DNA from 2 places in the Arthrobacter sp. 49Tsu3.1M3 genome. Region 2 is predicted to be linked to the other one. Evidence: predicted binding sites of a transcription regulator. Region 2 holds the regulator's gene; the other holds the start of a gene.
The links. Region 2 encodes LexA, which represses DNA repair genes until DNA is damaged. Its sites were predicted from a motif close to TCGAACANNTGTTCGA; they were not measured.
Positions count from the first base shown of each region.

Region 1: the regulator LexA is predicted to act here: its motif matches at 1,378-1,393, upstream of B5X90_RS14515 (DUF6504 family protein).

Region 1 is NZ_FUZD01000014.1:30,057-37,122, reverse strand. It holds gene B5X90_RS14535 (SOS response-associated peptidase) at 1-72, shown strand, start outside; gene B5X90_RS14530 (VOC family protein) at 139-561, opposite strand; gene B5X90_RS14525 (chorismate mutase) at 576-902, shown strand; gene B5X90_RS14520 (hypothetical protein) at 910-1,296, opposite strand; gene B5X90_RS14515 (DUF6504 family protein) at 1,483-1,818, shown strand; gene B5X90_RS14510 (DNA polymerase III subunit alpha) at 1,815-5,327, shown strand; gene thrS (threonine--tRNA ligase) at 5,464-7,066, shown strand, end outside.
Region 2 is NZ_FUZD01000004.1:50,945-58,010, forward strand. It holds gene hisH (imidazole glycerol phosphate synthase subunit HisH) at 1-648, opposite strand, end outside; gene hisB (imidazoleglycerol-phosphate dehydratase HisB) at 645-1,271, opposite strand; gene B5X90_RS06850 (histidinol-phosphate transaminase) at 1,342-2,460, opposite strand; gene B5X90_RS21575 (LysM peptidoglycan-binding domain-containing protein) at 2,528-3,013, opposite strand; gene lexA (transcriptional repressor LexA) at 3,375-4,124, shown strand; gene B5X90_RS06865 (ATP-dependent DNA helicase) at 4,236-6,386, opposite strand; gene hflX (GTPase HflX) at 6,379-7,066, opposite strand, start outside.

The DNA.
Region 1 (7,066 bases), on a different contig from region 2:
GTCGGCACTGCCGTCGGGAACGTCAGGAATGACTCGCCGGAACTCATCCAGCCGGTGGGGAGCCTGTTTTAGCGGGTGCCCCGGCCTGTCTGGCGGCTGCCCGGCGCTGCCCCGGCATGGGGCGCTGGCCACCTGAGGTTAGAGCGTTACTTTGCCGCCGCCGTCGACCGACCAGTCGGGGTTGAACGCGACTTCCCAGCGGTAGCCGTCGGGATCGGCGAAGTAGCCGGTGTAGCCGCCCCACGGCTGGGTCTTCGGCGCTGCAACGATGCGGGCTCCCGCGGTCTCGGCTTCGGCCATCACCCGGTCGACGTCCGCCGTGCCGGCCAGGTTGTGGCTGAGCGTGATGCACGCAATGCCGGCAGGGGGATCGGTGGCCGCCTCGGACTGCATTTGACCCGCGTCCCAGAGCGAGAGGATGAGGCCGTGGTTGACCTGGATGAAGAGCACCTCCCCGGGGACTTCCCGGTGGACCGGCCATCCGAGGCCATCGACGTAGAAGCGGCGAGAGGCGTCAACACTGCGGACACCTAGCGATATGAAGTCGACTCGTGGCTGCATCTTTCGATACTGTCATGCACATGCCCACAAATCACGCAGACGACAAGGCCGCCCAGGCCGACCGCGAACAGCTCGCCGCCGTGCGGGTGGCTGTTGACGAGGTGGACGAGCAGATCGTGTCCTTGATCGGGCGCCGGGAACGGCTGATCCGGATCGCCGGGACCCTCAAGGCGGACAGCGCCGAGGTCCGTGCGCCCGGGCGTGTGGAGCGGGTCATCGAACACGTCCGCGCCACGGCGGAAAAGAAGGACATCGACGTCGAACTAGTCGAGAAGACCTACCGGGCGATGATCGATGCCTTCATCACGCTCGAGCTGGAAGTGTATAAGTCCAGCTCCTAGAAGTTGCCTAGAGGGCTTCTTCGACAGGCACGTTGGCCTGGTAGTCCCGGCCGTCACAATCGCTGAAGGCCGTCATGAGATGGCCCTTGGGCAGGCCAAGCACAGTCGCGATGGGGAAGTTTCCCGTGATGGTGTTTCCTGAGTGTTCCACGCCTTTGAGGTCGAAGTTCTCTTCCGTGCCGTCATGGTTGAAGTAGTAGAAGGACACGGCCTCGCCGTTCATGAACTCAATGCCCAGTCTGCGCTGATGGGAGTAGTCCGGCCCGGCTGCCAGCAGGCCCACCACGTAGGCGCCCTGCCCCGGGATATTTCCGTCTATATCGAAGGTCGCCACCAAGGTTGAATTCTTGGCGGCGATCTTTACGTGCTTCAGGAGTGCGATATGGGAGCTCATGGCTCAATCCTGCTACCTGTGCAATCGTCCGTCCACCCCCGATCTGGGTTTTGCCGGCTCCGCGGCGTAGACTCTATTTATTCGAAGATATGTTCGAATAAACTCATTGCTTTGAAAGCGGAATGGACGTAGGAAGTCGAAGCGGGAACTGGGCCGGCTCCAGCCCGGACTGGGTCGGGAGGCAACGTGGGCATTTTCAGCGAGTCCGTGGATGTCGTCTGCACGCCTTCCGGCCAGCCACTGCGCCTCGACTGGGCCGGCCGGCGCTACACGGTCTGCGCGGATCCCGTCCGCTGGTACGAACGCCGCCAGTGGTGGGCCGAGGAACGCCGGGCGCCACTCGGAAGCGGGGCGGGCCTGGTGGATCACGAGATCTGGCGGGTCCAGGTGCGTGCGGCCGGGGATCATGCCGCGGAGTCCACCCTCACCCTTGACCTGACCCGGCATGTCGGCAGCGGCCGGTGGCGGCTCCTGAAGATCCACGACGCCCTGCAGCCCCTCCGGAAGCCCGAATCAGCATGACCTTCACCCATCTGCACGTCTCCACCGCGTTCAGCGCCCACTACGGCGTCTCCTGGCCGGATGAGCTTGCGGCTGCGGCCGCCGCAGACGGCGCCACCGCACTGGCCTGTACGGACCGTGACGGCCTGTACGGGACCGTCAAGCACCTGAAGGCGTGCATGGCCGCCGGGCTGGATGCAATCGTCGGGGTGGACCTTGCGGTCTTTGACGACGACGGCGACCACCGCACCCAGCTCGGGGGACGCGTCGTCGTGCTGGCGCACGGACGCAACAACGGTGCGGGCTACCGGGCGCTGTGCCGGCTGATCTCCGACGCCCACGCCCGCACCACGGGCAAGGCCGGGGGAGTAGTGCCGGTGGCGGTCACCCGGGCGGAACTGGCCTCCCGCACCCTGCACCCGGAAACCCTGAAGCCGGTCCTGACAGTGCTGATCGGCCCGGACTCCGACGTCGGCCGGGCCATGGGCGGCCGGCGCTACCTGCGGCCCCGCACCCTGTTCAAACGCTGGCTGGACGCCATGCCCCCCGGAACGCTGGCGGCAGAGGTGGTGTCCCAGCTCAGCCCGCCCGGGGAACCGCTGAGCACCGCGCACGCGGTGCGCATGCTCAAACTCGCCGCAGAACACGGGGTGCCCGCCGTGTTGAGCAACGCCGTGCGGTACGTGGCTGAGGACGGCGCGGCCACCGCCGATGTGCTGGACTCGGCCCGGACGCTGAAATCCCTCCCCGAGCTCTCCGCCGCCCCGCTGCTGCAGCCCAACGGGCAGGGCTGGCTCAAATCGGCGGCCCGGATGCTGCAGCTGGGCAAGGAGATCATCCACGCCGCCGGCTACGGCACAGCGGACCTCAAGCGGCTCCTGGCCCAGACCGAGGCGCTCGCGGACCGCTGCCGCATGGATCCTGAAGCCGACATGGGCTGGAAACAGCCCGTGGTCCCGGAGGCCTCGGTGATCGGGATCGACGGCGACGCGCTCGCCGAACTTACCCTGCGGTGTGAGGCCGGCATCGGCCGCCGCTTCCCGGGCATTTCCGGGCAGCGGGAACAGCAGCTGCGGGCCAGGTTGGAACACGAGCTCCGGATCATCGACTCGCTGGGCTTCGCCTCGTATTTCCTGACCGTCGCAGAGGTCTCCCGGATGATCCTGGCACTGGGCGTCCGGGCGGCCGCGCGCGGTTCGGGGGCCTCCAGCCTGGTCAACTACCTGATCGACATCAGCCAGGTGAACCCGCTCCAGCACGACCTCATTTTTGAACGCTTCCTCTCCCGCGACCGTGCCACGCTGCCGGACATCGACATCGACGTCGAAAGCGCCGAACGGCACAACGTCTACCGGAAGATCTTTGAGCGCTTCGGAGCCGAACGCGTCACGCTGATGAGCATGCAGAACGGTTACCGCGCCCGCGGTGCCGTGCGCGACGCCGGCCTGGCCCTGGGCATGGACGACGGCGAGGTCGGGGAAATCGCCAAGCAGCTGTGGCGGTTCTCGGCCCGGCACTTCCGCGAAGCCCTCGTGGAGAAACCCGAGCTGAAGGAATTCGCGGACCGGGTGGAGCAACGCGGCTACTTCGAGAACCAGCAGCTGGACCTGCTGGTGGACCTCACGGAGCGGCTGGACCGGCTGCCCCGCCACATCTCCATGCACCCTTGCGGCGTCATCCTCGGCGACGCCACCCTGCTGGACCGCACCCCCGTGCAGCCCAGCGGCCTGGGGTTGCCCATGAGCCAGTTCGACAAGCACGACATGGACCCCATGGGCATGCTCAAACTCGATGTCCTGGGCGTCCGGATGCAGAGCGCCATGGCCTTCGCCGTCCGGGAGGTGATCCGGCTCCACCCCTCCAAGGCCGAGGTGATGGCCGCCGGTGCGCATCCGGCCGGGCCGGACGGGACGGGGCCGGATTACATCTCAGTGGACGGGCGCATCGACCTCAACGCGGTCCCGCTCGATGACGAGCCAACCTATGAACTGATCCGCAGCACCCACACCCTGGGCTGCTTCCAGATCGAGTCCCCTGGCCAGCGCGAACTGATCGGCAAGTTGGCCCCCCGGGAATTCAACGATCTCATCATTGACATCTCGCTGTTCCGCCCGGGTCCGATGAAATCCGACATGGTCCGGCCCTTTCTGGAGCACCGGCACGGATTCGCCCCCGAGGTCTACCCGCATCCCGACCTCAAGCCTGTCCTGAAAGAGACCCACGGGGTCACGGTCTTCCACGAACAAATCCTCAAGACCTTCGACGTCATGACCGGGTGCGGGCTGGCGCGGGCCGACGAGTTCCGCCGTGCGCTGGGCAATGAAGTGCTTGAAGCCAGGGTTGAGGAGTTCTTCCGGAAGGAGGCGCGTGCCCGGAACTACAGTCCCGAAGTGGTGGACAAGGTCTGGGGCACGCTGAAGGCCTTTGGCAGCTTCGGGTTCTGCAAGGCTCACGGAGCCGCCTTCGCCGTGCCCACCTACCAGTCGGCCTGGCTGAAAGCGCACCACCCGGAGGCGTTCCTCGCCGGGCTGTGGGAACACGACCCTGGAATGTACCCCAAACGCCTGCTCGTGGCCGAGGCCCGCCGGCTGGGGATCCCCATCCTTCCCCTCGACATCAACCGGAGCCAGGCCGAGTACCGGGTGGAGCGTGTGGAATCCGGGCCGGACCGGGGCAGGCTGGGCATCCGGCTGAGCCTGAACGGCATCTTCGGACTCTCCGGCGCCGAGCTGAAACGGATTGTGGCCGGCCAGCCCTACGACTCCCTGGCGGACCTGCGCGCCAGGTCTCGGCTCAGCCGGCCCAGCATCCAGCGGCTGGCCCAGCTGGGCGCGTTCGATTCGCTGCACCGGGCGTCCGGGGGAGCCGCCAACCGGGCGGACCTGGTCCAGCACCTGCAGAAACTCCAGGCCCGCCCCCTCCGGAAGGGCGTGGAGGTCATTGAGGGCCAGCTGGCGTTGCCGCTGGGGGACGTGGAGCTGACGAACCTCAAGGCGGCACTGCCCGCGCCCAGCATGGTGGACAACGTCCGGGCGGAACTGGACCTGATGGCCGTGGACGTCAGCGAGCACCTCATGACCAGCCACCGCCCGCTGCTGGACCGGCTGGGCGTCACCACCGCGGACAAGTTGCTGGGACTGCGCAACGGCACGGAGGTGCTGGTTGCCGGGGTCCGGGTGGCCACCCAGACACCGCCCATGCGGGGCGGCCGGCGGGTGGTGTTCATCAGCGTCGACGACGGCACGGGCTGCGTGGATTCGGTGTTCTTCCACGAGGCGCAGGAGCAGTCCGGACCCTTGCTGTTCGGCACCCGCCTGCTTTTGATCCGCGGCACCACCCGCCGGACCGGGCCGCGGGGGATCAGCATCAGCGCCTCCATGGCCTGGGACCTCAGCCGCCCGGAGACCCTCCCGTTCCCGGCGTCGGCTCCCGGCGCCACCGGCCGGCAGGAGCCTTACCTGGCCGGCCCCCTGTCCAGCCCCCTGGACGGGATCAGCAGGAACCTCGCCATCACCGGGCTGGGCGGCTGACCGGCCATCGGCGTGTCCACCGTTGCGCTCGTGGCGCGTTGGTTGGCCTCTGGAGAAACCGATAGCATGGACGAGGCTGGCTGTGGTCCCCGTACGCCACAAGCTACGAAGCCTTAACTTTGAATAGGAGACACCCGTGTCAGATGCCCAGCAGATCACCCTTCTCGTCGACGGCGAAGAGACCAAGGTGACTACCGGGACCACCGGCGCGGAACTCTTCTTTGAGCGCCGCGACGTCGTTGTGGCCCGCGTCAACGGCGAGTTGAAGGACCTGGACCAGCCCCTCCCCGAGGACGCCAATGTCGAGGCCGTCACCATTGATTCCCCGGACGGGCTCAACGTCCTGCGCCACTCCACGGCCCACGTCATGGCCCAGGCCGTGCAGCAGCTGCGCCCCGACGCCAAGCTCGGCATCGGCCCCTACATCACGGACGGCTTCTACTTCGACTTCGACGTCGCGGAACCCTTCACTCCGGAAGACCTCCGCCAGCTCGAAAAGATGATGCAGAAGATCATCAACCAGAACCAGAAGTTCGTGCGCCGGGTGGTGTCCGAGGACGAGGCCCGCGAGGCGATGAAGGACGAGCCCTACAAGCTCGAACTGCTGGGCAGGAAGAACGACGCCGCCGAGGCCGGCGAAGGCGTCAACGTCGAAGTCGGCGCCGGCGACATCACCATCTACGACAACGTGGACCGCAAGAGCGGCGACAGCATCTGGTGCGATCTGTGCCGCGGCCCGCACCTGCCGAACACCAAGCTGATCTCCAACGCCTTTGCCCTGACCCGTTCCTCGGCCGCCTACTGGCTGGGTAACCAGAACAACCAGCAGCTGCAGCGCATCTACGGCACCGCCTGGCCCACCAAGGACGCGCTCAAGGCTTACCAGGAGCGCATTGCCGAGGCCGAGCGCCGCGACCACCGCAAGCTCGGCGCGGAGCTTGACCTGTTCTCCTTCCCGGACGAGCTCGGCTCCGGCCTGCCGGTCTTCCACCCCAAGGGCGGCATTATCCGCAAGGCCATGGAGGACTACTCCCGCCAGCGCCACGTCGACGCCGGCTACGACTTCGTCTACACCCCGCACATCACCAAGGGCCACCTCTACGAGGTCTCCGGCCACTTGGACTGGTACCGCGAGGGCATGTTCCCGGCGATGCACATCGACGCGGAACTGAACGAGGACGGCACCGTGCGCAAGCCCGGCCAGGACTACTACCTCAAGCCGATGAACTGCCCCATGCACAACCTGATCTTCCGGTCCCGCGGCCGCTCCTACCGCGAACTGCCGCTGCGGCTCTTCGAGTTCGGCTCGGTCTACCGCTACGAGAAGTCCGGCGTGGTGCACGGCCTGACCCGCGTCCGGGGCATGACCCAGGATGACGCCCACATCTACTGCACCCGCGAGCAGATGAAGGATGAGCTCACCAGCACGCTGAACTTCGTCCTGGGCCTGCTCAAGGACTACGGCCTGGACGACTTCTACCTCGAGCTCTCCACCAAGAACGAGGACAAGTTCGTCGGCGACGACGCAACATGGGACGAAGCCACCCGCACCCTCGCCGAGGTGGCCGAAGCCTCCGGGCTCGAGCTCATCCCGGATCCGGGCGGAGCCGCCTTCTACGGCCCCAAGATTTCCGTCCAGGCCAAGGATGCGCTGGGCCGCACCTGGCAGATGTCCACCATCCAGCTGGACTTCAACCTGCCCGAGCGGTTCGAACTCGAGTTCCAGGCCGCCGACGGAA
Region 2 (7,066 bases):
CGGGTGGAACTGGGTGGCACACAGCGGGCCGTTTTCCACGGCCGCGATGAACGGGGCACCGTGGTCGGACCAGGTCACCAGCGGTGCAGCCATTCGCGGCTGGATGACGTCGAAGTCCCACTTCTGGACACCGTAGGAGTGCACGAAGTAGAAGCGCTCGCCCTCGACCCCGGCGAAGAGCCTGGACCCTTCGGGGACGGCGACGGTGTTCCAGCCCATGTGGGGCACGACGTCGGCAGGCAACAGTTCCACCTTGCCGGGCCACTCCCCCATGCCCTCGGCTTCGGTGCCGTGTTCGACGCCGGCCTCGAACAGCACTTGGAGCCCGACGCAGATGGCCAGCACGGGGCGGCCTCCGGCGACTCGGCGGCCGATCATGCGGATGGCGTCAACGGCCTTGAGTTCGCGCATGACGGTTTCGAAGGCGCCGACACCGGGGACGACGAGGCCGTCGGCATTGAGGACATCTTCAGGCTTGGAGCTGAGGATGACTTCGGCGCCGGCCCGCTCGAGCGCGCGGACGGCGGATCGGACATTCCCGGAGCCGTAGTCCAGCACCGTGACGGTGGGCTTTCCCTCCGGGGAGACCGGCTTGGTCGCGGCGGCTGGGTCGATGATGGCCCCGTCTCGGAGCAGCGGGCCGGTCACAAAGCACCCTTTGTCGACGGGATGCCTTCGACGCGGGGATCCGGCTCGACGGCTGCGCGCAGGGCACGGGCAAAGGCTTTGAACTGGGCCTCGACGATGTGGTGGGGGTCGCGCCCGGCAGTGACGTTCATGTGCAGGCAGATCCCGGCGTGAAGGGTGATCGCCTCGAAGACGTGGCGGGTCAGGGAGCCGGTAAAGTGGCCGCCGATCAGGTGGTATTCCTGGCCTGCCGGCTCGCCGGCGTGGACCAGGTAGGGACGGCCGGAGACGTCCACGACAGCTTGCGCGAGGGCCTCATCGAGGGGAACGGTCGCCTCGCCAAACCGGCGGATCCCGGCTTTGTTGCCCAGGGCGGTCCGCAGAACCTCGCCGAAGGTGATCGCCACGTCCTCGACAGTGTGGTGGACATCGATGTGGGTGTCGCCGGTGGCCTTGACGGTCATGTCAATCAGGGAGTGCTTGCTGAGGGCCGTCAGCATGTGGTCGTAGAACGGGACCGACGTGCTGATGTCTGAAACGCCGGTGCCGTCCAGGTTGATCTCGACCAGGACCGAGGACTCACTGGTGGTCCGTTCCATGCGTGCGGTCCGGCCCTCGGCGGTGGTGGATCCGGTGTTGCTCATGTAGATGTGTCCTTTGGAAGAAGGCAGGGTGTTGGGCAATCTGCGGGGACGATCGGGCTCCCCACCAAGTCTAGGCCTGCGGCTTTGCGGAGCCGGCCAGGATGAGTTCAAGCGCCTCCAGGAAGGCTGTGGTTTCCGTCTCAGTGCCGGCGGTGACGCGAAGGTGCCCCGGAATGCCCACGTCGCGGATCAGGACACCGGCCTCCAACATGCGCTGCCAAACCTCATGGGGGTTCTCGAGGCCGCCGAAGAACACGTAGTTGGAATCGGACGCGGCCGGCGTCAGGCCCAGCCGCGTCAGTTCCGACACGATCCGGTCGCGCTGGCGCTTGATGTCCTCGACGTCCGCCATGAGCGCCTCCCGGTGGTGCAGGGCAGCCAGGGCCGCGGCCTGGGTGATGGCGGAAAGGTGGTACGGGAGACGGACCAGGCGCAGGGCATCCGCGACCTCCGGGGCCGCGGCCATGTAGCCGAGGCGCGCGCCGGCGAGGGCGAAGGCCTTGCTCATGGTGCGCGAGACAATGAGCCGCTCCCGGCCAGGCAGCAGCGTGAGGGCACTGGGCGTGCCGTCGTGGGCGAACTCGTGGTAGGCCTCGTCGACGATCACGATGGTCTGGCTGGCCTCGCCGGCGTCATAGACGGCCTCGACCACATCAAGGCCCAGCCCCGTTCCGGTCGGGTTGTTCGGGGAGCAGAGGAAGACAATGTTGGGCTGAAGCTCGCGGACTTGCTGTGCCGCCGATTCCGCGCTGAGCCCGTAGTCTGACGCGCGGGCCCCGACGATGTATTCCGTATCCGTGCCGGAGGCCAGCAGCGGGTACATCGAATACGTGGGAGGGAACCCGAGGGCCGTCCGGCCGGGGCCGCCGAAGGCCTGGAGGATTTGCTGAAGGACCTCGTTGGAACCGTTCGCGGCCCAGATGTTCTCCGCGCCCAGCCCATGGCCAAGGTATTCTGCGAGGGCTTCGCGCAACTCGGTGAACTCGCGGTCCGGATAGCGGTTCAGCCCGGCTGCGGCGGCGCTCACGGCCTCTGTGATCGCGGCGCGGACATCGGCCGGGACCCCATGGGTGTTCTCGTTGACGTTGAGCAGGATGGGGACGTCCAGCTGCGGCGCGCCATACGGACGCAGGCCACGCAGATTGGTTCGGAGGGGCAGTCGGTTGAGGCGCTCAAGCTGGTCAGTCACGTGACCAGTTTAAGTGGTAGCGGGACGGGCGCTGAAACTGTGACGCCCGCGACGGCACCCGAGGTGGTTACTTGGACGGGACGAACAGCTGCTGGCCCGGCATCACACGCGCGGCGTCCAGATTGTTCAGCTGCACGATGTCGGCCACGACGTCGCGGGGATCGCGCTCCGGAGCCACCGACCCGGCAATGGCCCAGAGGGACTCCCCTGGTTGGACTGTGACGGATACGGTCGGAGTCACCGAGAGCTGGTCCGCGGAATCTGCCGCTTTCGCGGGAGCGTTGAGGAATCCGCTGAAGGACAGGACGAACGCCGCCAGCAGGATCAGGGGGACGCCGAAAAAGACGAAGCGTCCGCGCCGGGTGAGCCGCAGCGGCGGCTGCTTGGTCCGGCCGGCGGAAACCGCAGCCGTGGCTCCTCGCGGCGCCTGCGACGGTGCGGAGCCGCGGCGCCGGGCGTTGAGCGGGTACACGTTGCCGTGACGGGAGCTGCCGCGGTGGCGGGTCGTGACGCCCTGAATGTTGGTGCCGTCAAACGCGCTTGAAACTGACATGAACTGAGCCCTCCTGGACCATAAGTTGCCGCCCGGCGTACTCACGTACTCGCCGCCAACCGGCCGAACCTTCGAACATAGAACCGAACATCGCTTGCGAACCCAGATCGTCGGAATCGAACACATATTCGAATCTTGCTATGTCTGTTTTAGCACTTACTAACGAACGATGTCGAGACTCGCTAGAACAAATGTTTGAAAAAGGTCTGTGGCTGGCCTATTTTTGAGGGACAGGACAACCACTTTCGAACTCCCGTGGGAGTTCATTCGTAGTTGATCAGCAGGGTCTGACATTTCAGGCCGGAAGTTCCCGGTGACAGCAGCCACGGCAGCCGGGCGGAACGGAAAGGCGTTGGCGAACATGGCAGCACAAGCCACCGGCGGCAGGGCCACCCCACGGAGCCCGCAGCCCGCCCGGGCCCCCAAGAGCCTCACCGTCCGGCAAAAGAAAATCCTGGAGACCATCCAGCGGTCCGTTACGGACAAGGGCTATCCGCCGTCCATGCGGGAAATCGGCGACACCGTCGGTCTCGCCAGCCTGTCGAGCGTGACCCACCAGCTCTCCCAACTGGAAAAGCTCGGCTACCTGCGGCGTGATCCGAAGCGGCCCCGGGCCATGGAAGTGCTCATGCCGCTGACCCTGGACGAGGGGACCACGCCGATATCGGGTATCGAGAAGTCCAGCCCCTTGCGGGCCGTCGGCGGCCTGTCGGTAACCGAGCTCGCCAGCGCCACTGACACGGCAATGGTGCCGTTCGTCGGACGCATCGCCGCCGGCGGGCCGATCCTCGCGGACCAAGTGGTGGAGGACGTCATGCCGCTGCCCCGCCAGCTCGTGGGCCATGGCGAACTCTTCATGCTCAAAGTGGCCGGTGATTCGATGATCGACGCCGCCATCTGCGACGGCGACTGGGTGGTTGTCCGCCGCCAGGGTGATGCCGTGAACGGCGACATCGTTGCCGCCCTGCTGGACGACGAAGCCACTGTCAAGACATTCCGCCAGCGCGACGGCCACACCTGGCTGTTGCCGCAAAACACCCAGTACGAGCCCATCCTGGGCGACCACGCCGTCATCATGGGCAAGGTCGTCTCGGTGCTGCGCTCGCTCTAAACTGCGTTCGCTCTAAACCGCGCTCCCTTTAGCCAACCCACGCCAGGCCGCCAGTTCGGAGCGGCCACCCCGCGGCGGATTTCCGCGCAGGGTGGCGGCCCGGTTTGGGGCCTAGGCCTTCGCGGAGTCTTTCGCCAGGCGCTTCAGGGCTGCCATGGCTATCGATGAATCGGTGGTGGGCCAGAACGGCGGCAGCGCGGCGCGCAGGAAGCCGCCGTAACGCTCCGTGGAGAGCCGTGAATCCAGCACAGCCACCACGCCCTTATCCGAGGTCGAGCGGATCAGCCGACCCGCGCCCTGCGCGAGGCGGATGGCTGCGTGCGTCGCCGAGACTGCCATGAAGCCATTGCCGCCGGCCTGGGCAACGGCCCGCGAACGTGCCGTCATCAGCGGGTCGTCCGGCCGCGGGAAGGGAATCCGGTCGATGACCACCAGCCGGCAGGACACGCCAGGGACATCGACGCCCTGCCAGAGGGACATGGTGCCGAACAAACACGTGTCAGGTTCGTCGGCAAACTGCCGCACGAGCGCCGTCATGGTCGATTCCCCCTGGCACAGGATGCTGAGGCCCAGCCGGGGCCGCATAGCCTCGGCTGCTTCCTCTGCGGCGCGCCGCGAGGAGAACAGGCACAGGGCGCCCCCGCCGGAGGCGCGGATCAGCTTCTCAAGTTCGTCCAGGGCCTCGGGGGACGTTCCTCGGCCGGGTTTGGGCAGGTGCCGGGCGACGTAGAGGATGCCCTGCTTCGGGTAGTCGAACGGGGAGCCGACGTCGACGCCGGTCCAGCTCGGGGCGCCGTTGCCAACCAGGCCCAGGCCGCCGGCGGCGGGTTCGAAGGCAGCGCCGATGGCCAGTGTGGCCGAGGTCAGGATGACGGTGTGGTCCGCGAACAGGCCCTCGCGCAACCGTCCTGCGACGCTCAGCGGGGCGACATTGATCAAGGCCGGCGCGCTCTCGTCCGGCTGGGAATAGCCCTGCGCCGGGTCGAAGCTGCTGTTGCGCGAGAACCACACGACTTCGCGGTTTTCGCGCGCGGCCAAGAGGCGTTCACAGAGTTCCAGGATCACCATGAGGCGCGAGCGGGCCAGCTGCCGTCCGCCGTCCGCCGTCGTCGAGCTGTCCCCCTTGGAATCGGACAGCGCGGCGCGGCACGCGTCGCGCAGCTGGTCGATGCAGTCAAGCTGCTCGCTGTTCAGGCCATTGGGCATCAGCCCGCTGGGGACGCCGTCGATGGCCAGCTCCAGGTGGGCAACGGCATTGTTCAGCGCATCCACGGTGATGCCCGTGTGCTTCCGGGCCCCGGACGCGGCGGCGTGCACCATCGCCACGGAGAGCTGGCCAGTGACCGCACCCGTGACGCGGTCCTGAAGTTCGTGTGCTTCGTCCACCACGACGACGTCGTACTCGGGCAGCACCGCCAGGCCCTCGAAGGCACTGACGGCGAGCATGGCGTGGTTGGTGACCACGACGTCGGCATCGGCGGCGTTCTGCCGTGCCAGCTCGCTGAAGCATTCGGCCGCGAGCGGGCATTTCTGCGCACCGAGGCACTCCATGGAGGTGACCGAGACCTGGCGCCAGGCCCGGTCCGTGACGCCGGGCATGAGCTCGTCGCGGTCCCCCGTGGCGGTTTCCTCGGCCCATTCGCGCAGGCGGACAACTTCCTTGCCCAGCTGGGAGGACGGCCCGCCAAGTGCGGCAGCGAAATGCGGCACGCTGGTGTCTTCGCCGAGGGAAAACAGCTGTCCCTCGGAAGGTTCTTCGGACGGGAACCCGCCCTCGAGTTTGTGCCGGCAGACGTAGTTGGACCGGCCCTTGACCAGGGCGACCTTGACGGGCCGCTCCAGGGCAGGCGTGATGGTCTTGAGCAGCCTGGGCAGGTCACGGCCCACAATCTGCGTCTGCAGCGCCAGGGTGGCGGTGGAGACCAGCGTGGGTTTGTTGCTGGTCAGCGAATGCGCGATCAGCGGAATCAGGTAGGCCAGCGACTTGCCGGTGCCGGTGCCGGCCTGGACCAGCAGGTGGTCGCCGCTATCTATCGCGCGCGCCACCTGCCGGGCCATTTCATGCTGGCCATCGCGGCTCTGACCGCCCATGCCGGACACGGCACGGTCGAGCAGCTTTACAACAAACTCCTCGCCGGCCGCGCCAGCAACCGAACCGGCGCCGGTGTCTGCTTCGGCTGATCCAGCTTCAGCTGGATCGGCGTCAGTTGAATCGGCGTCTGCCGGTTCGGCGTCGGCCCTGGTCACCGCGGCCTCAGTCATTGCTGATGAAGGGATCCAGTTCGGCGGCGAGTCCTTCACGAACCATCACCACGGCGCGGGTCCCGGTTTCCTCGTGGTCGAGGCTGAGGATCTCGGCGTCGCTTTCGTGGAGCTTGCTGATCAGATCCCCGCGGTTGTACGGGATGAGCAGTTCAAGCTTCACGCTGGGCCGCGGAATGCCGTCGCTGATGGCCTTGAGCAGTTCCGGAATGCCTTCGCCGGTGCGGGCCGAGACCACCACGTGGCGCGGCTCGCGCTGCTTGAGCCGTTCGACCACGAACGGGTCAGCGGCGTCGGCCTTGTTCAGGACAATGATTTCCGGAACCTTGCGCGCGTCGACTTCGCTGAAGACCGTCCGGACAGCGGCGATCTGGCCTTCCGGATCCGGGTGCGAGACGTCCACGACATGCAGGATCAGGTCAGAGTCGGCCACCTCTTCCAGCGTGGAGCGGAATGCCTCCACGAGCTGGGTGGGCAGGGAACGGACAAAGCCCACGGTGTCGGCCAGGGTGTATCCCAGCCCGTCAGCGGTTTCGGCCTTGCGGACGGTGGGGTCCAGGGTGGCGAACAGGGCGTTTTCCACCAGCACCCCGGCATCGGTCAGCCGGTTCAGCAGCGAGGACTTCCCGGCGTTGGTGTACCCGGCGATCGCGACAGAAGGCACGGCATTACGACGGCGG